3 regions of the Ruegeria sp. CDSA034 genome follow, and region 1 is predicted to be linked to each of the others. Evidence: riboswitches for the same ligand, from Rfam matches in the RefSeq annotation. Region 1 holds a riboswitch; each other region holds the start of a gene.
The links. Region 1 has a riboswitch for cobalamin ahead of AC2FLJ_RS22365 (metal ABC transporter ATP-binding protein). Riboswitches for the same ligand answer to the same signal wherever they lie in the genome.
Positions count from the first base shown of each region.

Region 2: linked by a shared signal. The riboswitch ahead of AC2FLJ_RS13360 (DUF1636 family protein) and the one ahead of AC2FLJ_RS22365 (metal ABC transporter ATP-binding protein) in region 1 are both predicted to bind cobalamin.
Region 3: linked by a shared signal. The riboswitch ahead of AC2FLJ_RS14060 (hypothetical protein) and the one ahead of AC2FLJ_RS22365 (metal ABC transporter ATP-binding protein) in region 1 are both predicted to bind cobalamin.

Region 1 covers NZ_JBXWQH010000022.1:16,945-24,363, reverse strand. The annotation lists gene AC2FLJ_RS22390 (TRAP transporter substrate-binding protein) at 1-368, opposite strand, end outside; gene AC2FLJ_RS22385 (LysR family transcriptional regulator) at 539-1,450, shown strand; gene AC2FLJ_RS22380 (hypothetical protein) at 1,637-1,879, shown strand; gene AC2FLJ_RS22375 (metal ABC transporter solute-binding protein, Zn/Mn family) at 1,962-2,861, opposite strand; gene AC2FLJ_RS22370 (metal ABC transporter permease) at 2,858-3,760, opposite strand; gene AC2FLJ_RS22365 (metal ABC transporter ATP-binding protein) at 3,753-4,511, opposite strand; cobalamin riboswitch at 4,741-4,951, opposite strand; gene AC2FLJ_RS22360 (DUF998 domain-containing protein) at 5,494-6,243, shown strand; gene AC2FLJ_RS22355 (bifunctional aspartate transaminase/aspartate 4-decarboxylase) at 6,693-7,419, shown strand, end outside.
Region 2 covers NZ_JBXWQH010000007.1:91,933-99,351, reverse strand. The annotation lists gene AC2FLJ_RS13370 (acetate/propionate family kinase) at 1-960, opposite strand, end outside; gene AC2FLJ_RS13365 (bifunctional enoyl-CoA hydratase/phosphate acetyltransferase) at 953-2,347, opposite strand; cobalamin riboswitch at 2,541-2,746, shown strand; gene AC2FLJ_RS13360 (DUF1636 family protein) at 2,848-3,204, shown strand; gene AC2FLJ_RS13355 (ABC transporter ATP-binding protein) at 3,201-3,986, shown strand; gene AC2FLJ_RS13350 (ABC transporter substrate-binding protein) at 3,997-4,947, shown strand; gene AC2FLJ_RS13345 (FecCD family ABC transporter permease) at 4,949-5,962, shown strand; gene AC2FLJ_RS13340 (ferredoxin-type protein NapF) at 6,064-6,627, shown strand; gene AC2FLJ_RS13335 (chaperone NapD) at 6,624-6,917, shown strand; gene napA (nitrate reductase catalytic subunit NapA) at 6,914-7,419, shown strand, end outside.
Region 3 covers NZ_JBXWQH010000008.1:46,492-53,910, forward strand. The annotation lists gene nudC (NAD(+) diphosphatase) at 1-116, opposite strand, end outside; gene AC2FLJ_RS14040 (bifunctional 2',3'-cyclic-nucleotide 2'-phosphodiesterase/3'-nucleotidase) at 324-2,153, shown strand; RNA gene ffs (signal recognition particle sRNA small type) at 2,193-2,291, shown strand; gene rsgA (ribosome small subunit-dependent GTPase A) at 2,450-3,478, shown strand; gene AC2FLJ_RS14055 (alpha/beta hydrolase family protein) at 3,487-4,344, opposite strand; cobalamin riboswitch at 4,489-4,708, shown strand; gene AC2FLJ_RS14060 (hypothetical protein) at 4,793-5,200, shown strand; gene AC2FLJ_RS14065 (protein-tyrosine phosphatase family protein) at 5,208-5,705, opposite strand; gene AC2FLJ_RS14070 (DNA polymerase III subunit gamma/tau) at 5,863-7,419, shown strand, end outside.

The DNA of each region.
Region 1 (7,419 bases):
TGGGTCAGCTTTTCAGCATCTTCCAGCGACAGGATCACATAAGGCAGAGTGAATACACCAACCGAAGGCGAGAACGGCGTGATGTTGTTGATCGCCAGCAGCGACATGTCCAGCGTGCCGATTGCGGCCTCGTTGACGGTGTCCTGCTCGGAACCCAGCTGACCGTTCAGGAACAGTGTAGCTGTGTGTGCGCCACCCGATTTTTCTTCGAGTGCCTTAACGAAAGCCAAGCCAAGGGCTTCTTGTGCGCTGCCTGCACTATCGCCAACAGCAATCTTGAAGTTTTTCGCGTCGGCTGCGCCCGCAACCATCAGGGCTGCGACCGAAACGGCAGCAGTCATGGTGCCAAGCTTTTTGATGAATGACATAGATGTCCTCCCAGTTTTATCATGTTTCGAGGTGCGCGCTGACCTGGGGAGAGATGGCCAGTCCGATTCTACCTCGGCTTTTTCAGAGTAGCTCGTGAAATGTGTTTCTATGTTGCCATTCTTTGCGCGATAGGTTTCATATATATCGAACCTTACGAATTGGGTAGAAAATGGTTGCCTCACGCATCGGCGACAGCGACATCCGATTGCTGCGCGTTTTCAAGACGGTTGTGGAAAGTGGTGGTCTGTCTGCGGCCGAAGTTGAGCTGAATATCGGCAAATCCACCATTTCGAAGCATGTTACTGATTTGGAACTGCGATTGGGCTTAAAACTGTGCACGCGCGGTCCTGCGGGTTTCGCCCTGACAGAAGACGGCGCAAAAGTGCTGCAAGCAGCAGATCACCTGCTTGTGTCCGTGTCGCAATTTCGGAACGAGGTCAGCGAGATCAAGGAACAGTTGGGGGGAACGATCCGCATTTCGCTATTTGATCAATGTGCGTCAAACCCGGATTCCCGGCTTGCCCGCGCCATTCATCGGTTCAACGAAGCCGCCCCCTCGGTCCAGATCGAACTGTCCCTTGAGCCGCCAAACGTGATCGAGACCATGGTCATCAGTGGCCAGCTCGACATCGGAATTATTGCGCTGCATCGCCCTTCGACAAGTCTTAACTATGCTCCGTTATATGGCGAGAACATGTTCCTGTATTGCGGCCGGGAACACCCCCTTTTCGAAATACCAGACCAGGAACTCAGGACCAGTGACCTGCTCAGGTACAACTATGTTGGGCTCAGCGTGAACTCTCCGAACCTGATCGTCGGTCAGCAACTGGGTTTCAAACGGTCAGCAAAAGTTCAAAGCGAGCAGGCGCTGGCCATACTAATCCTGTCAGGGCGATACATAGGTTATTTGCCTGATCATCTTGCGCAGGACTTTGTGGACCAGGAAAAGATGCGGATGGTGTTGCCGGGCGAAACGCAATATCGAACCCGGTTTGCAGCAGTGACCAGAAAGCAACCTGAACCAACACGGGTGACAAACCTGTTTCTGGAAGTTTTGCAGAGCGAACATTCGAAACCCTGACAACTGCCGGGCTGGCACAACACGAGCCAACTGTGGTGAAGACGTGGTTCATCACATCCTGTCAACGGCCAAACGCGATATCGGATTCGCATTTTTGGCGTTGCCAAAAACTTGTGACTTCCTGCCACATCACTGGTGCTCGCCTTCTTATCACTTACATGCGCCTCACCAAAATGAGGCGGACAAATGATAGACGACGATCCCCAACCCGTAGGGTATTACGACACGCACGATATATGGACCCTGGACCCAACGCCCGCGGACCAGTTGGTCTATGATGCCTTTGCCTCGGGCGTCGTCGATCTTCTGCAAGTGTTGGATGACAACAAGACCATGATGTCACGGGACGTTTACGCAAGACTGTTCGCCTCGCTGTTGGATCTTTCCCGAACTTTGGGAGAATACGAAGATGGATGGAAGCCGGACTAGGGGACGATTACCAAGAACCCGCTGTTCCAATGCACGGTACGGGGGGTGGCGGTTCAGGCGCCGCCCCGTACCTAAAGACTAGTTAGCTTGCGGTTGCGTTCCCAAGCGCGTTCAACAGAGTGTTCAGATTGTGCTGGAACATCGCGAGATAGCTGGTGGCCGGACTACCGCGTTCCGACAAGGCGTCTGAGAAAAGCCGTCCACCAATCACGATACCGGTTTCATCCGAGATTTGCTGAATCAAAGTAGGGCTTGTGATGTTTTCAACAAACAGCGCCGCAGCACCATCCGCCTTCAGTTGATCAATCAGAACAGCAAGATCCTTGGCTGATGGCTCCGCCTCGGTATCGATGCCAACCGGCGCAAGGAAAGTCAGTCCGTAGGCGTCTGCCAGATAACCAAATGCGTCATGTGCAGTCACAACCGTGCGGCGATTGGCAGGCAGGCCTGCCAGCTTCGTCTTGGTTTCTGCATCCAGCGCCTCAAGCTGCGCAATATAGGCCGCAGCATTGGCAGCGATTTCTTCGGCGTGCTCGGGCATCGCCTCTGTCATCACGTCGGCCACATTGGTCACGTAAATCATGCCGTTCGACAGCGAGTTCCAAGCGTGGGGGTCGATTTTGCCCTCGACTGTGACAGGCGTGATACCATCGGTGGCAACGTGCACGGTTGCGTCAGTGCCCGATTCAGCGATCAGGGTATCGGACCATGTCTCAAAGCCCAGACCGTTGACAAAGATGATATCCGCCTGGGCAACGGCCTTCGCATCTGCAACCGAAGGCTGATACACATGCGCATCCGCATCCGGGCCCACGATTGTCGTAACTGTGGCCAGATCGCCCACGACCTCTTCGACCATGTCGCCGAGGATCGAAAAGCTGGCGACGATCTTGACGTTGTCTTCTGCCGCAACGGTCGGCAATGCAGCCAAAGCAAACGACACAGAGGCGATGCCGGCATAGAGTGACTTCACAAGAGTCATTGTGCTCTCTCTTCTTGTTGAATTTGGGCAATGGGGATGTCTTTGGAAACAGACGGTTTGCGCATCCGTCTGCCAAAACCAAGGGGACCGAAAATGGCCGAGAACAGAAAGAACCCACCGGCAACCAAAACGATCGCCGGGCCGGACGGCGTGTCCGGGAACAGGTAGGACAGGGTCAGGCCGATCCAGCAGCTGGACAAGGCAAATACAAAGCCCAGGACCAGTTGCCCGGTGATCGTACTGGCCCAATAGCGCCCAGCGGTCGCAGGCAGGATCATCAAGCCAACGGCCATCAACGTTCCCAGTGTTTTGAACGCGGCCAGCAGGTTCAGAACCAGCAGCAGCATAAAACCCTGATCAACCAGCCACGGCCGGCGCGTTTGAGTTTCGAAGAAAACCGGATCACAGGTGCTGACAATCAGCGGACGAAGCAGAACGGCGAATGCCAGCAATGTTACTGTCGCCACCCCGCCGACAAGGATCATCGACGCGTCGTCGATCCCAAGGATTGATCCAAACAGGAAGCTTTTTAGTGGAACCGCGGACCCTGCTGCAGACAGGATAAAGATACCCACCGCCAATGCGATCAGATAAAGCGAGGCAAGGCTGGCATCGCTGCGCAGGATTGTCCGGCGTGCAAGAAAGGCGGTCAAAATGGCGACGCCAACACCCGCGATAAGCCCTCCGACCAGCAGTGACATGACTGACAAGCCTGCCGTGACAAAGCCGATGACGATGCCTGGCGTAATCGCATGGGCCATGGCCTCACCAGCCAGCGATAGGCGACGCAGAACAAGAAATGCCCCCACCGGCGCGACCGAAGCCGACAAAACCGTGGTTGCCACAAAAGCGCGACGCATGAAGGCAAAGCTCCACATTTCGACGATCAGGTCATACATTGGCGTGCTCCGGTGTTGAATGGGTGCCACGGAACATCCAGGACGCCTGACTTTCCGAAAGGTATCCTTGTGCAACCAGCCGGTCTGGTGTCAGAACGTCATTCACCGGTCCGTGGGTCGCCTCTTGCCCGCCCAAAAGCAGCGCGTGGCTGCAATAATCCAGCACCGAGGAAAGATCGTGCACCACCAAAACCACCGCGCGCCCCTCATCGCGCCATCGGCGGATAATCGACAATAGATGTGCTTCGGTACTTTGGTCGACTGCGGCAAACGGTTCATCCAGCAGGATCAGCGGCGCGTCCTGCATGATAACCCGCGCGAACAGCGCGCGCTGCAATTGCCCACCTGATAGCATATGCAGAGGCCGGTCAGCGATATCCAGTACCCCGGCCTCATCCAGCGCGGCGGCCATCCGGTCGCGCGCGGCGGCGTCCAGCCCGGTACGATAACCAAACCCGCGCCATGCCCCCATCGCGGCAAGATCCCTCACACGGATGGGAAATCGGCGGTCGAACTCGGTCATCTGCGCCAGGTACCCGATGTCACGAGGACGCCCTTGCGGCCAAGTCAAACTGCCCGAAAGCGGATCCATCAAGCCCAGCAGCATCTTTACAAAAGTGCTCTTCCCCGACCCGTTTGCACCAAGAACGGCAAGGGTCGTTCCGGCCGCGATATCCATGGAGAGGCGGTGAAACAATGTCAGGTCGCGGTAGCCCAACGTCAGATCGCGGATTTGCAAAACGGCCGACATCAAATCACCGCGTAAATCGCGAGCCACAAGAGCGCCGACAGCGCCAGAGCCCCCGCGACCAGCGCCGGAACGCTGAATTCTGTCAGACACTTACCCCTTTGGGTGTCAGCTTTTTGCAATGACAACGGCAACGCCTCCTGTGTTTGGACAGGGGCAAAGCGAGCGCAAAGTCGTGCACGGTACGGACCGCTTGAAACATTGTCATCTCCCTCTGGGACACCCCGCCCAGGTTCATAAATTTCGGATGGCAGGTCTCCTGACTTGCGGGTCAAAGCTATCCCGATCCTTCCCAGGCTATTGCCCAGTGGACGATCTCGGGTCGCTCGCCGCCTACAGTTGCGGGGGCAGTCACGGAATTGGCCTTTTTACAGAACCGCACCGTATTCCCTTTTATCCCTGACCGCAAAATACAGTCGGGAACCATCGCGAGGACAAAATACGAATTGATTTGATTCGACAAGAGCGCAAACCTGTGAGGGATGGCTATTCGTTCCAGTCACCGGTCGACTACGGAGGACGCGGTAGACGTGAGGCAACGGTGGATACTACACGAGCCCCGCTTCTTGCAGCTTCAGACCCACGCCAACGGTCTTTTTGACTGAATTTATTCTGCCCGGACTTTTTTTGTCTGCAGTGGGATGATTTGGGTCTTTGACATCGCAGGTTATTCGCCTGACGGGGTGCCGATGTTAAGCGATTGATCTATTTGATCGATTGCCGTCTGAGCGGGGTGTTTTGGATAGTCTGACGCCGGTTGCGGCAAGGTGCAACCGCGGTTGTCGAACTAAGTTAAAGTGTTTGGTTTGAGGAAGAAGCGGATTTTCGCAAAACAGTAGCCAAACTTCCGATAAGCGGGACAAAGCTGACTAATGCCGCGATGGCGCAAAGGTCTGCTTTCGGAAGCGATCAGATGCACCTGAACGGAGGCTACTGATTTACCGGTGCCAGATTCTGGAAGTTGTGATCCCACTCTGTGATTGACATGGATGAGCGACGTGTTCTGATCGGCTTGCCAGACGGAAGGTGCCAACTCGTCAGGGCAATCGCTCTAAGAAGCGTGCGCGTCAACACAGGGGCAGAGCTTTTGCGGATAACTCTCTGGGGCAACTCACGATCAATAAGCCTTGTCGTTTTGCCCATTATTAGTGGACTTTGGTTGGCGATAGGCGTGGGCATCATAAGTGCACTGACCCCCAACTATTCGCATATCGACCAATTCATGAGCGCACTCGGGGCTGTAGGGGCCCCCTTGGCGACGTGGACCAACTATGCCGTCTTCATACCGACAGAGATTTGGCTTCTGGCGTTCCTCGCAAGACTAAACAGTTGCCTCCCAGGCAGCAGGACAAAACGAATCTCGATATTGCTTCTATCCGCTTACGCCATTCTTTTGATACTTGCCGCCTTTCTGCCTTGTGATGCGGGGTGTGATAGTCGAGGCAGCGACGAGAACATGACAAGCACGTTGGTCCATATTGCTCATATGGCAATTGCGGTGACGGCTTATCCGCTTGCGTTGATCGGTTTGCTGATCCTCAGCCTGACTGCCCCACCAAATTCGCTTCTGCGGCGCTTGGCGCCGCCAGCTACAATCGTCGGCTTCTGTTTGTTTATCACAATTTTCTTGATGCCAGTAACACAAGGCTTATTCCAACGCCTCCTCGAAGCATGGATCTACTTCCAATTTATATCGCTGGGACTATATGCTGCTTCAATTTTGCCTCAAAACTGACCTTCCTGCGGTGTGCAGCATTGGCCAAAGTGGGCTCAGAGCGATCGTTCTCTGCCCCCAATTTGGATGACAGCCATCAGCTCGAAGCGGTCATTCCTTACATCCTGCCTCGGAGATAGCAGTCGTTCCATCAAGGAACGGTGTTGGTAGAGCAGGCCACCTTCTGGACATTCGCTGTTTGCGCAGTTTTGGCGGCCACGAAAGGCAGCAATGCGCAGATGGTGAACCTTGCAAATTTTAGTGGGATGTCAGCACTGAGACCAAAGCGTCGGCGCAATTTCCATCACCCTGTCTGCCTTGCAAAATGGTTACAGCCAAGGCTTGAAATGAAGACTCGTAATTCTCGGTTTTACGCCGTTCCCATCAAATAGTGTTGTTTTCATTGACACATTGCCTTGCATGCGATCCGCTAAACTACGTCATCTGTTTTAACGCAAGGATTTGATGTCATGCCAGAATCACTCAACCTGCATAAATTTGAAAACCTAAGTCCTTTCCAAATCAAAGACGAACTTATTAAGTTGGCGCAAAAAGAGGCGCGGCAGATGGCTTTGCCATACCTCAATGCCGGTCGAGGGAACCCTAACTGGATCGCCACTAAAGCGCGGGAGGCGTTTTTCCTTTTAGGGCAGTTCGCTATGACAGAAGCTCAGCGCCATCGTAATGAGCCGCAGGTCGGTTTGGCCGGGATGCCGCAAGGGCCAGGCTGTTATGACCGGCTAAAAGCATATTGTTCCAAATCGGTTGAAGGAAACGGCCCTCCAGGTGCGGAAACTTTGGTGGCCGTAGTGGATTTTGCGATTGAGAAATTTGGTTTTACACCGGACGATTTCGTGCTCGAGTTGACCGACGGTATTGTTGGCGACCACTACCCGATGCCCGACCGGTGCATGGAGCACAACGAGGCGATTGTCCACGAATACGTTATGTGGGCGATGTGCGCGGGGCACCGTCCGGATGCGAAGTTCGATATCTACGCAGTTGAGGGTGGAACCGCTGCAATGTGTTATATTTTCAAGGCACTCAAGAACCAGCGATTGCTGAATGCCGGCGACACCATTGCGTTGGGCACACCGATTTTCACACCCTATCTGGAAATGCCGGTACTTGAAGACTATGGGCTGAACACCGTGGATGTATCTTCGAAAGAAGAGGACCACTTTCAACTGAACGACG
Region 2 (7,419 bases), on a different contig from region 1:
AGCGTCGATGCCTTCCAGTGCGGCAGACAAGGCGCCCAGTTCACGGCGGATGCGGAAGACATAATACTCAATCGCCTTGCGCGCGTCCGGAGTGTCAGCAGCCAACAGGGTGCGCATGTCCGAGGACATGCCGGACAGGCCAAGCAAGCCGGACTTTCGATAGAGAAGCTCAGCGATTTCGTCTGCCTCCATCCCTTCTTGCTGCATCATGTAAAGCACGACCCCCGGGTCCAATTGCCCGCTGCGGGTGCCCATGGGCAGACCGTCGAGCGCCGAAAATCCCATGGTCGAGGCCACGGCCCGGCCACCCGACACCGCACACATCGACGCGCCATTTCCCAAATGCGCAATGACGACGCGACCGTCGTACAAACCCGGCGCAATTTCTTTCAGCTTTTGCGAGACGTAGTCATAGCTCAGCCCGTGAAACCCGTATCTGCGAACGCCCTTTTCGTAGAATCTTTGAGGCAATGCGAAGGTATCATTCACCCAAGGGTGTGTCCTGTGAAACGCGGTATCGAAGCACGCAATCTGGGTGGTACCCGGAAAGGCTGCCGCGGCCGCCTTGATACCCGCAAGGCTGTAGGGTTGGTGCAAAGGCGCGAAGGGAATGAAACCGCTTAGCGTATCAAAGACGTGCTCGTCCACCACGACAGGTTCCGAATAGACTGGCCCGCCGTGAACGACGCGGTGGCCCACGGCCCGGACGTGAATGTCCGGCAGGTATTCGCGGGTAAGTTCAAGAAACGCGCTGATGGCCTCGTCATGTGTTTTGGCTCCAGACAACTGACGGTCGACAGACCGCCCCCCTGCTGATTGGGCCAACAAGCGCGGTGCATCCCCCAACCGCTCGATCTGACCGCGCCAGCGCATACTGGGACGTCGGTCCTCGACCAGTTCGTAAAGCGCGAATTTCAACGAGGACGACCCGGCATTCAGCGCCAAAACATGTTCAGCCATGGATTTTGCTTTCATTAGCAATTGCATGCAGCGCCGCGACAGCACAAGACGCCAGCCGCGAAGCATCATCATCTGCCCGAGATGTCAGGATAATCGGTGCCGCAGCACCTATCACAACGCCGGCAGCCTCGGCATGAGAGATATATGTCAGCTGTTTGGCTACCATGTTGCCGGCTTCGATATTCGGAACAACCAGAATGTCTGCGACCCCCGCGACTGGTGAGGTGATGCCTTTTGTCCGCGCCGCGTTCAGATCAACCGCGTTGTCCATGGCCAAAGGACCATCGACCAGCCCGCCGGTGATCTGCCCACGCTCGGCCATTTTCGACAACAGCGCGGCATCGACAGACGACGGTAAATGCGGGTTGATGGTTTCAACCGCTGATAAGACACCAACCTTGGGCATCTCGATGCCAATAGAATGCGCAAGATGGATGGCATTCTGAACAATGTCGGCCTTGGTTTCGAGATCCGGAGCGATATTCACCGCCGCATCAGTAACCATGATGGGCCGGGACATGCCCGGCACATCCATAACGAACACATGCGACAAGCGTCGCCCGGTCCTCAGGCCGTTTTCGCGGCGAAGAACGGCGCGTAACAAGACATCCGTGTGCAAATGACCCTTCATCAGCATCCGGGCCTTACCTTCAACGACAAGCCCGACCGCGCGTTGGGCAGCCACTTCGTGGTCTCGCGCTTCAATGATTTCAGCTCCGGACAAATCGGCCCCAAGCTGGGCGGCAGCGGCGGTGATTTTGTCCGGATCGCCAACCAAAATCGGAGTAATGATGCCGTTTTCCAACGCGAGTAATGCCCCGCCTAGCGAATTCGGCTCTTCCGGGGCGACGATCGCTGTGGGCATCGGGTCCAAAGGACGTACCCTTTCCAACAAAGCGTCGAAATGCCGGTGACGCTGAACGATCAGTCCCGGCACCTCGACCGAGTCGAAGGTCAAATGCCGCGACGGTGGCGTGACCTGTACGGTACCGCTCAGGATCAATGCGTTATCCCCGACCCGGCGCACCTCGGCGGAACAGGTCAGGTCGCCGTCTTCACGCTTTTCGGTAACAGCCACAAAGGCGGTCAGTTCTTCGCCCGCCATAACCGGAGCATGAAAACTCAGGTCCGCCCGACGTGTTTGCGTACCGGCCCCCGGTAAGATGTTTCCAATGACTGCAGCCACCAGACCCGCGGGCCACAAGGCGGGCGCGACAGCCTCGGGGTGTCCATCTCCATCTCCGTCATAGGCCGCCAGATTCAGCGGGTTGTGGTCACCCGAAGCCGAGGCAAACGCGTACAAGTCGTCCACGGTGCACAATCGGGTGACCTGCGCCTTGTCGCCTACTTTCAATTGAGAATAGGTTCTGTTTTCTTGAATTTTCATCTCGTCCGGCTTTGTTTTTGAATGCGTGTTCGTCGTTTCAAACATTGGATGTGCGGCCCCCCGGAACCAGAACATATCCACCTTTGCCCCTACATTTCTGCGACGCAGCGTAGTCAGATCGTTGGCAAATGACAAATGACCTCTGTGCGTGGGGCGCTGAGTATTATCGCTTGACCCAAAATCGGAACTCGGGCAAGCATCACCGCGATGGTTCCCTGTGGTTCGCCAAGGGATGAAAAGGGAATACGGTGAGGTAGCCAACAAGCGCCAAGTCCGTGACTGCCCCCGCAACTGTAAGCGGTGAGCGACGCCAAATACCCACTGACCCCAAATGGGTCGGGAAGGATGGCCAAGCCACGACCCGCAAGTCAGGAGACCTACCATCCGATGTTCAACCAACCCGGGGCGGGGCGTCCTGGAAGGAGGCTTTATGACACGTCTAAGACGTGATGGCATGATTGGTACCTTCTGTCCGCGCTTGGCAACAGGCGGAGTGGGCCATGTCGATCAGTCCTGATCATTTCCTTCTGATTTGCGAGACCTGCGAGGGTTCTGACCGGGCGGATTCATTGCGCGCTGCGCTTGCAAACAAGCTTCCATCCAGTTTTGACATCCAAAGCGTTTCCTGTATGGCCGGTTGCGGTCGTCCCACAACCGTCGGGTTTCAGGCATTAGACAAAGCGCAGTACCTTTTCGGTGACATCCAATCGGCTGAGGACGTGGATGCTTTGGCCGAATTTGCACATCAATACCATCGCATCGCGGATGGGTGGACCAACGCAACGCAGCGCCCGCCTGCCCTTCTTGAAAAGACTCTGGCGCGCCTGCCGCGGCTAAAAGTGGAGACAAGCGCATGACCTGCGGAGCTTTCCTTGAGGCGCGCGGGCTGGAATTTTACGCCCTGAACGGCGACGTACTGCTGCAAAACGTCAATTTCGAACTGAATGAAGGGGCAACTCTGGCAATTGCGGGCCCAAACGGTGCGGGCAAGACAACGTTGCTGAATCTTTTGTGCGGCGGTGAAGAGATTGTGCTGGGGGACGTTTTGGTAAAGGGGCGCAGTCTTCGGCAGCTTTCGGCGATGGACCGCGCCCGAATGATCGCCGTAGTCAGTCAGCAGGAATCGCCGGACGGGCGTTTGTTTCTGCGCGATTATGTGGCCCTTGGGCAAATCCCGATCCTTGCCGATCGGTCTGCCGCTGAACACGCCTTGGAATTGGACCGAATCCTGAAACTGACCGGACTCGTCGCCCTCGCCGACAAGCGGATGGCCGTGTTATCCGGCGGGGAACGCCAGCGTGCTCATATCGCAAGGGCGCTGGCGCAGAACCCGTCGTTGCTGTTTTTGGATGAGCCGACGAACCATCTGGATCCGGACGCCAAGGGACGCATGCTGTCGCTGGTCGCCGAGCTGGGCATTACGGTGGTCATGATCGTCCATGATCTGGTCATGATCCCGGAATTCGCGACCCATGTCGCGTTGATGAAATCCACGCGCCTGACCGGTTTCGGCCCGGTGCACGAAGTGCTGACACCCGAAAGGGTCCGTGAAACGTTTGGTGTCGATTTTCTTAGCTTTCAGCACGAAGGCCGCATGATCCCGGCACTGGATATCCGAAGAACCACTACCTCAAACTAGGAAAAACAACATGAACAAAACTCTCTGGTGCGCAGCACTGATCAGCGGCATTGCAAGTGCCGCAACAGCGCACGAGATCACCGTCGACAATTGCGGCGAGCCGATGGTGTTTGAAACTCAGCCCGAGCGGCTGGTCGTGCACGACATGAACATGACCGACATGGCCTTTGCGCTGGGTTTGCAGGACAAGATCGTGGGCCTGACGGGCATCACCGGCTGGTACAAAACCAGCCCCGAGTTTGACACCCTGCGCGGCGACATCCCGGAACTTGCGCCTAAGTATCCGACGGTTGAAAATCTGGTCGCTGTCGAACCCGACCTTTTCTTTGCGGGCTGGTACTATGGCATGAAGCCGGGCGGTGACGTGACCCCGGACACGCTTGCGCCGTTTGGCATCAAAACGATGATCCTGACCGAAAGCTGCGTACACCTGGATAAGGATCGCCCCGAAGCCAGTATGGACCTACTGTTCACTGACGTCCTTCGCTTGGGCAAAGTCATGCACGTTGAAGACAAGGCGGAAGAGCTGGTTTCCGGCTGGAAAGAGGAACTGTCCGCGATTGAGACACAGACAGCCGACCTGCCGAAACCCCGCGTTTTCTTGCTGGACGGCCCCGCCGATGCCCCGTTTACGGCTGGTAAGTTTGCCATTCCCGACGCGATGATTGCTGCCGCTGGCGGCGAGAACGTCACCCATGACATGGACACCAGCTGGGGTCGTTCTTCGTGGGAGGCTGTCGCCGCTTCGAACCCGGAATTCTTGGTTTTACTTGATTATCAGACCGGAAATGGCGCCGCGGATACGTTCAAGTTCCTGCAGGACCATCCCGTGATGTCACAGACGGACGCGGTCAAGAACGAACGCTGGATTGGTCTGCGCTACGAGGAACTGACACCCGGACCGGCAAATATCGAAGCAATTTCGAAAATGGCCAAAGCCATGCACCCGGGCCTGAACTGATATGGGCCGACTTGGCCTTACACTCTTGCTGGGGGCGGCTGTATTGGCCGCCCTTTTGCTGACCTCGACGGTCTACGGGACCACATCCATTCCGGCCTCTGACGCACTGGCCGGTGTCTTGTTGGGCACGGGAATGGTGGAAGGAGAAATGTCTCCGCTCCACCGCATCGTGTTTGACTTGCGCTTACCACGCGCACTGTTTGCCGCCGTGATCGGTGCCGGGCTGGGCATCGTCGGCGTTGTCCTGCAAACCACCACACGCAACGATCTGGCGGACCCGTTTCTGTTCGGCCTGTCCTCTGGCGCTGCAGCGGGGGCTGTCTTTGTCATTACCGTAACCGGAGATGTGCTGGGCTTTTGGACCCTGCCACTGGCCGCGTTTTTCGGAGGGCTTGTCGCATCAGGCATTGTACTGGCTTTGGTTCATGGGCTGCGCACAAGCGCGCCCGAAAAACTGATCCTCGCGGGGCTTGCGGTTTCGTTTTTGTTTTCCGCTATTACAAATTATCTGATTTTCGCGGGCGACAGCCGTGCGGCGCATTCTGTTATCTTCTGGATGCTTGGGGGTTTGGGTCTTGCCCGGTGGGAGACATTCCCGCTGGTCTGCGCAGGTTTAGCATTGATCCTCGCCTATGCAATGTACCGTAGCCGCTGGCTTGATGCACTGCTGACTGGTGATTTGACGGCCGCCACCCTGGGTGTGCCCGTTCAAGGCTTACGGTTCCGAATGTTCTTCGTCGCAGCTCTTGCAACCGCTGTATTTGTGTCCGTCGCGGGTGTGATCGGTTTTGTCGGCTTGATGGTTCCCCACATCGCACGCGGTATCGCGGGGCCTTTGCACAGCCAGCTCGTGCCTACCGCCGCCATTGTCGGAGCAGCTTTGCTTACAGGCTCGGATATCCTGAGCCGTCTGTTGCTTGCCCCGCAAGAGCTGCCTGTTGGGATTGTCACGACATCGCTGGGATCGGTTTTTGTTTTTCTTCTACTAATCCGAACCGCGCGCCCTCGCAGATGATCTCAAAGGGTCGCTTCGGCAAAAAAATTAAAGTTTCCTAAATGACTAATATTTAACAGGCCAAATGACCTAAATCAAAAAAGGCCCCCACAGATCACGGTATGCGATACACTCGATTACAGGAATCGAGTGTAGCCAGGTCGCATGCAATGCAACAAATGACCAGCCGACGCGCGTTTCTAAGCGCCAGGATTAGACCAGAGGACGGCAATATCGCCAGACCTCCGGGCTCGGTTGAGCTGTGCTTTGTTGAAACATGCAGCAAATGTGGTGATTGCGCAGATACTTGCCCCGAAGATGCAATCGTCATCGGGACAGATGGATACCCCCGGTTCCAGCCCACTGACACTCCCTGCACCTTCTGCAGCGACTGCGCCCGGATTTGCCCAACCGAAGCGTTAATGATTGACCGTTTGCCAGACTGGCCATGGCGCGCAGCGCTTAAAACTGACACCTGCCTATCTATGAACGGCGTCAGTTGCCGCATCTGTCAGGACAATTGCGAACAAAGCGCGATCCGTTTCAAACTGATGACCGGCGGCCGCGCAGAGCCGGTGCTTGACCTTGATACATGCAACGGCTGCGGGATTTGCCCAAGTTTATGTCCCGCAGATGCCATTGCGCTGAAACGCCAACCTCAACCACAAATGGAAACTACTCAATGAACATCTGCGGTTGTCTCGCCCATGTCGCACCTGATCACACGAGCGCAGCAGCGCGCGTGATGAAGGGCACGCCGGGTGTCGAAATTCACGCTGAAACGGAAGATGGCCGATTTGTTGTCGTCGTCGAAGACACTCCAACCCGTCTTGCATCCGAAACCATCATGGATCTGCACCAGATCCCAGGCGTCATCTCTTTAACCCTGACTTATCACCATTTCGAGGATCTCGCGGACGCCCATCCGCAGCCCGATGCCCCAAGCCCAACCACCAGCCGGAGGCCCACGCAATGACACATTCTGAATCCCGTCGGACTTTTCTCAAGGCCTCTGCGGCCGCAGCAACGGCGTCAGCCGCTGGTATTCCGCTGGCGGCCGGTCAAGCCAATGCCCAGGCCGGAGCGCCAGACATCCGGTGGGACAAGGCGGCTTGCCGGTTCTGTGGTACAGGCTGCTCTGTTCTGGTTGGCACCAAAGAAGGTCGTGTCGTTGCGACGCAAGGCGACCCCGACGCACCTGTGAACCGGGGGCTGAACTGTATCAAAGGCTATTTCCTGTCCAAGATTATGTACGGCAAGGATCGACTGACCACGCCTTTGCTGCGCAAGACCAACGGCGAATACGACAAAAACGGTGAGTTCGAGCCGGTCAGCTGGGACGAAGCGTTCGATGTCATGGCCGCAAAATGGAAAGAGGCGCTGGCCAAGAAAGGCCCGACCAGTGTCGGTATGTTTGGTTCCGGTCAATGGACGGTTTGGGAAGGCTATGCGGCCTCCAAACTTATGAAAGCCGGGTT
Region 3 (7,419 bases), on a different contig from region 1:
AGGCATTTTGCATTGGGATGCCCCCGCGCCCCCGCGACCGCATCAGCATCCCCGCGAATATGCGCCGCACGATCCAGCCCCGAGCTACCAAACGTCACATATTCCGCATTTTTCATAAGTTATCCTTAGACTTGTCCGCACAGGGCTGCCATGTCGGCCAATCAGTTGCAACGGTATTTCACCCCCAAAACCACAGGTCGCCATCGAATGAACACAGCTAAGCCTTGCAATTCACTGTGATTAATCTTTTTGTTGAAAATGACTAAGACAAAACTGCCAAAAGTAGAAATTTGAAACCTTCCCCTTCTCTGCATCCGCAGACCGTGCGGGTCCGAATACTGGCCACCACGGATCTTCATATGAACTTGAGGAGTTTTGATTACTATTCTGACACCCCTGAACCCACAATCGGCCTGACCCGAACCGCCAGCCTGATCCGTGAAGCCCGAACTGAGGCGCAGGCGGATGGCTCAACCGTGCTGCTTTTTGACAACGGCGATTCGCTGCAGGGAACTCCGGTTGGGGAGCTGGCCGCCGAGCAGGCCGATAAGCCTCATACGCTGATGCAGGCGTTTGGCGCGTTAGAGTATGATGCGATCGGGTTGGGAAATCATGATTTCGGGTTCGGTCAAGATATACTGGACAGCATCCTTTCGCAGGCCCCCTGTCCAGTGGTTTGCAGCAATGTTCATCGCCCGGGTGCCAACGAGGTCTGGCAGGATCAGGCAGTTCTAACCCGCCGGGTTGAGGTCGCGGGGCACCAAGCCTCGCTAACCGTCGGCGTCTTCTCGGTCGTTCCGCCGCAGACCCGGAATTGGGAATCTCATCGGCTGGGTAATGACGTCCGGATAGACGACATTCTGACCTGCGCGCGCACTAAAGTGTCAGAGCTTCGATCCCACGGCTGCGACGTGATCATCGCGCTTGCCCATACGGGGCTGGGGTCCGTCGACCCCGCGCCCGATCTTGAAAACGCGATAATCCCCCTTGCCGCGATTGAGGGCATTGACGCCATCATCGCCGGGCACACGCATCTGACCCTGCCGGGGAAGTCACACGCTGGGCTGGAACACGTCGATGCCACTGGCGGTATGGTGCATGGCACACCTGTTGTCATGCCGGGATCTGCCGGATCTCATCTTGGCGTGATTGATCTGACGCTGGTTGCCTCGGCAGAAAAGGGCTGGTCGGTCGCGGCTCATCGCACTGAACTGCGCCCAGTCTCAGGTGCTGACCCGGCGGCCGAAGACCCGCTGTTGGTGGCGCTGTTTTCAGATGTGCATTCCGCAACACGAAAACGGGCCGCGGAACCGATTGGGCATACGGATCAGAGCCTGCACAGCTATTTCAGCTTTTGCGCCAAGGATCGCGGGCTTGCGATGGTGGCCGCAGCACAGGCTTCGGCCGTGCGCCAGATCCTGAAGGGCACACCCCATAAAGCGACACCATTGCTGTCTGCCGTGGCACCTTCGAAGTTCGGTGGTCGCGCCGGGCCTCGCTTTTACTCGGACATTCCTGCGGGCGTCATGCGTATGCGGCACGTGGCTGATCTGAACATCTTTCCAAACGAACTTCGTTCGGTCGCGGTGACAGGAGAGCAAATCAGAGATTGGCTTGAAATGTCTGCGGGCGTATTCAATCAGGTGAAACCCGGCGTGCAAACTGAATTGGTCAATCCTGATCGAGCCGGACACAATTTCGATGTTCTGTTCGGGCTAAGCTACGTGATCGACCTGAGCGTTCCGCCTCGGTTCGATGCGGAAGGGCGACTGGTAAATCCGGCATACCAGCGCATCTCAGATCTTCGTTTCCAAGGCCACGCGGTGACGGCCGAACAACGCTTTGTCGTTGCACTGAACAATTATCGGGCCAGCGGCGGCGGGCATTTTCCGATCATACGGGACGCCGAAATCATCAACGTTCCGGCTTTGCCGATCCAACACGCGCTAAAGGATTACCTGACCGGTGCAATGCCCGCTGAATCGCTGGAACAGGGCCCCTGCCCATTCCGTTTTGCGCCCATGCCGGGATCCTCTGTCCTGTTGAAGACCGGCCAACAGGCACAACGTCACCTCGCAGACATCGCAGAGTTCAGCCCAACGCTGGCTGGAACGGATGCCGAAGGGTTTTTGCGCATTCAACTCTCACTGTGACGGGTTGTCATTTCTGCGTGTCTTCCCTATATCGATTTTCGAGAGGTTGGCGCGGGCGAGCGCCTCGCCAACCTGGTCAGGTCCGGAAGGAAGCAGCCACAACGAGCCCCGCTTGGGTCGATGTCCAACCTCTCACTTACTTGAATCGTTAGCCGCAGGAGGGCTTTTATGATTGTAGCAAAAACCCTTTGGGCAGAGCGTTTCTGAGGCCGACCCTCACACCTGCCTGAACACATTACCGCTGGATGCGCGACCGCCATCCAGACGGATAGCTGTACCTGAACACAGGCAGAACAATGTCTTTTACACTTTCGGACCTGGGATGGTCCTCACACTTTGCCGCCCAACATGCGGCCAATCCTACATGCGCTCCCTTTCGCATCACAGCCGTTCACCGTGATCGTCTGATCGGTGCAAACATCAACGGTGAAGCACCGCTGCTCACCCTAAACCAGCCGACGGGCGACTTTGCCGTCGGCGACTGGGTATTGGCGGATGATCAAAACCGGGTTCAACACCTGCTGGAGCGCCGCAGCCTTTTGAAACGCCGCGCCGCCGGAACTGGGGCCGAGGCCCAGTTGATCGCCGCCAATGTGGATGTGCTGTTCATCGTCAGTTCCTGCAATGCCGACTTCAATCTGGCCCGGCTGGAACGGTATTTGGCTTTGGCACATCAGGCCGGGTGCTATCCGGTCGTCATACTAACCAAGGCCGATACCTGTACCGATCCTAGTAATTTCTCCAAAGCAGCCGAGTCGCTGGCTCCGTTTTTGACCGTACTGGCAATCAATGCTTTGGATACCCTGGACGTGCAGCAAGTACTGTCCTGGTGCCCTCCTGGACAGACCGCTGCATTGGTTGGCTCATCCGGTGTCGGCAAGACAACATTGGTCAACGCCATGACTGGTCTGGATGAGGCAACGTCCGGTATTCGCGAGAACGACGCGCGCGGGCGGCACACGACAACTGCCCGCGCGTTGCATCCGATGCGGAACGGAGGCTGGTTGGTCGATACACCCGGCATGCGGGCTTTGCGGTTGCTGGATGCACAAGATGGCGTCGATGAGGTCTTTTCCGACATTCTGGAATTGGCCCAAACCTGCCGCTTTTCCGATTGTCAGCATCAGGCCGAGCCGGGATGCGCTGTGCAGGATGCGATTTCCATCGGATCCCTTGACACAGAGCGGCTAGAGCGTTGGCGAAAACTGCGGCGCGAAGATGAAAGGAACTCGGAAACCGTGGCGCAGTCTCGCGCGCGCGACAAGGCCTTTGGTAAAATGGTACGATCGGTGAAGCAGGACAAGAAATCCCGCAAAAAGCTGTAAGTACCGGCTCAGGCGATCAACCGGGGCCATATGGCCGCATTTCGGCGCGCAAATGCGCCGATGTGGCCAACCTCGGCCAATCCAAAGTCCTTCGGCGACAACTGATGCCGGCGGGCTTTGGGACCGTAAAGATCGGCCAAGCGCCAAACCGCGTTCGGCGGCACCACCTGATCATCGTCCATTGTGAACAGATCAACGGGTGTTTCCGACGCAGCCCAACGGGCGTCTGGAAGGCTTTTGCCGATATCCGGCACGTAGCTCAGCGCAGCGGTGCACCATTTGCGCCACTGCCAGTAGACACGTGCCGGAAGGTCCGAGCCGAACCCAAGTGCCTTGCCCGGCAGGTATCCCAATGCCTTAACCAGCAATGGCGGGTGGGCATACCAGAACATTGTCGCCAGTGCGCGATACGGCCAGGGGTGGTCGGATAACGTCACCAAACCTGAACAGACACAGATCATCCGGTCGATCTGCTCAATATCGGGCTGAATTGGCCCCAGCATTCCACCCACCGAATGGCCAATGCTCCACTGCTGGGCGGCGGGAAATCTGCGTCGCATTTCAGCGCGAGCAGCGGGCATGTCGATCAACGCCCAGTCAGCCATCGTGGCCTGCGAATCGCGCAGGCGCCCGTGTAGAGAGTGGCCAAAATCGCGATAGTCATAGGTCAGACAGGCCATACCCTGTTCTTCCACCAACCACCGCGCAAAATGCTGGTAATAGTCGCGCGGTACGCCTGTGGCTGCATGGACTACAACCGCCACATCAGGTGCCGAGGCAGGCATATACAGCCGTGCCGACAGTTCGGCCTCTCCGGCAGAAAACGTGAAGTCTTCGGTCAAAACGACCGGAGTGTTGTCCAACATGGTGCCCTCGCAAGCATCTGAACTATTCGGTTCACATATGGCATATCGGCGCTTTTGCGCGACTAGAGTCAACAGATTTTCAAAGTGACCAAGCGTCCACTTGAACGATGGAAAACAGCCCGCTTGACTCAAGCCACCTACAACCGCTAGCGATGAGGTGATGGTTCTCGTCCTTATATTGGGGCGGGATGAAAAGGGAACTCGGTGCGGTCCAGCCCGGCAAAGCCGGAACGGACCAAGGCCGCGACTGCCCCCGCAACTGTAAGCGGTAAGCAATGCCGAAATACCACTGGCCGAAAGGCTGGGAAGGTCGGCAAAGCAATGACCCGCAAGTCAGGAGACCTGCCATCAAAGTAAAAACCGAAACTCGGGCGGGGTGTCCGGGCAGGCCTTCAGTACGCTGAGTTCCCTGTTCCACGTCCCCCGCTCACCGCGCGGAGGGCGCATTATGATCTGGAAGACAACGACCCACGAATTCAACGCCACCCTGTGCCAGAAAACGGGGAAAACCTGCCCCGCATTGGCCCAAATGGCTCGGTCATTGGCCGAGGCGATGGCAACAGCACAACCAATGACGACCAGCGAATTTGAGGTGGACGGCTCCAGCGAACTGACCCATTGCGATGAGGGTTGCACCGCACGGTTTCGCGCCAGCCCGGCCCGGATCAGGGTCTATTGCGGGGCAAACACGGGCGACTCGGCCGACACGTTGGACGAATACGCCGATATGATGTTCAACCCTGACTTTTCCACTCTGCCTGCTGGTGTTTTGGCGGCCTTGCCTTGCGCCATGCTTCAGGCATCGTCCCTTGCACCGCGTCCATCGCATCAGGTTGTTCAACAAGCCACGGCCTGATCCTAGTTCACCGATCGCTCTGGGCCGGTTTCATGGCCCAAGCCATCTGCTCATCCGTTTCCACCGCACATGGTCGGGCCAAGCGCAGCCGGTTTAGCGCGTGGTTTGGATCTTCACCGCTTTCCACCATGAGCCTCAGCGCGACCATCCCCGACCGCCCACAACCGCCCCGGCAATGCACCAGCACGCGTCCACCGTCGGACAGAACCTGCCGGGCGGCTGCGCTGGCTTGGGGCCAAAGAGTTTCGATTGGCAGGGGCGGCGTGCCAAAATCCTCGACCGGAAGATGCACCCAGGTAGCGGACCTGCTTTGAACGTCTCGACCAAAACCGCCTGCGCCGATCTGCTGCATCTCGGCCTCGGTGGTCATTGAAATCACCAGATCGGGGTTCCAGTCCTGTATCACCCTCAAATCGTCCACATACCCACCGCCGCCGCCAGGCAAAGGGGACAGCGCCATGGTGCCTGAGCCAACAGGCAGCGCGTAGATTGCAAATTTTGCCAAAGCTTATACTCCTACTGCCACCGGCCCACCAAATTTTGACAGCCGGTTTATCCCGCTTACAGACGCGGTCCAAACCGAAATTCCACAAAGCCTGCTGTGGACGCGGGCGGCCCGGGTCTCTACGCTGCATTTCTGACACGAATCTGACAGAGCAGACATGACCGAAACGCCCAGCCCCGCCTATCAGGTTCTTGCCCGCAAGTACCGCCCTGAAACCTTTGCAGATCTGGTTGGACAGGACGCAATGGTGCGCACGCTGAAAAACGCGTTCGAAGCGGATCGGATCGCGCAGGCCTTTATCATGACCGGTATTCGCGGCACCGGCAAAACCACCACCGCCCGGATTATCGCCAAAGGTATGAACTGCATCGGTCCCGATGGTGAAGGCAAACCAACGACCGAACCTTGTGGTCAGTGCGAGCATTGCGTTGCCATCATGGAAGGACGCCATGTCGACGTGATGGAGATGGACGCCGCCAGCCGGACCGGTGTGAACGACATTCGCGAGATTATCGACAGTGTCCGATATCGTGCCGCCAGTGCGCGTTATAAGATTTACATCATCGACGAAGTTCACATGCTGTCGACCAGCGCCTTCAATGCGCTGCTCAAAACGCTCGAGGAACCGCCCGAGCATGTGAAGTTCATCTTTGCGACGACCGAAATTCGCAAGGTGCCGGTGACCGTACTGTCCCGCTGTCAGCGGTTCGACCTGCGCCGGATCGAACCTGAGGACATGATCGGTCTGCTCAACAAAATCGCCGCAGCGGAAAACGCACAGATCGCAGAAGACGCGCTGGCTTTGATCACACGCGCGGCCGAAGGATCTGCGCGCGATGCGACCTCGCTGTTGGATCAGGCGATCTCACATGGTGCAGGGGAAACAAGCGCCGATCAGGTTCGGGCAATGTTGGGCCTTGCAGATCGCGGGCGCGTTCTGGATCTGATGGACATGATTCTGCGTGGCGATGCGGCTGGGGCATTGACTGAGTTGAGCGGCCAGTATGCCGAAGGGGCCGATCCGCTGGCTGTTCTGCGCGATCTGGCCGAGATCACCCATTGGGTTTCCGTGGTCAAAATCACGCCCGATGCCGCCGATGACCCCACCGTTTCACCGGATGAACGCGCACGGGGTCAACAGATGGCCGAGGCGCTGCAGATGCGGGTGTTGACACGCATGTGGCAGATGTTGCTGAAAGCGCTGGAGGAGGTCTCTGCAGCACCCAACGCGATGATGGCCGCCGAAATGGCAATCATTCGTCTGACCCATGTGGCCGATTTGCCAAGCCCCGAAGAGCTTATCAAACGACTACAGGATGCGCCTCCACCCCCACCAAGCGGGGGACCTGGCGGTGGTGTGGCTGTGCCAACTCATGCACCTGCACAGGCGACGTCCTCTGCGCATCTCTCGGCGCAACGCGGGCCTGCAGGGGCGCCCACCGCAGCGCTTGCCCAGGACGTCCAGACCGCGCTGGCACACTATCCAACCTTCGAATACGTGGTCGAACTGATCCGCACGAACCGGGATGTAAAACTGTTGGTTGAGGTCGAAAACGGCGTGCGTCTCGTCTCGTATTCCCCGGGACGGATCGAGTTCACGCCGACGGACAAAGCGCCGACCGATCTGGCGCAAAGGCTTGGTTCGGCCTTGCAACGCTGGACCGGAAACCGATGGGCCGTCTCAATCGTGGCCGACGGGGACGCAGCAACAATC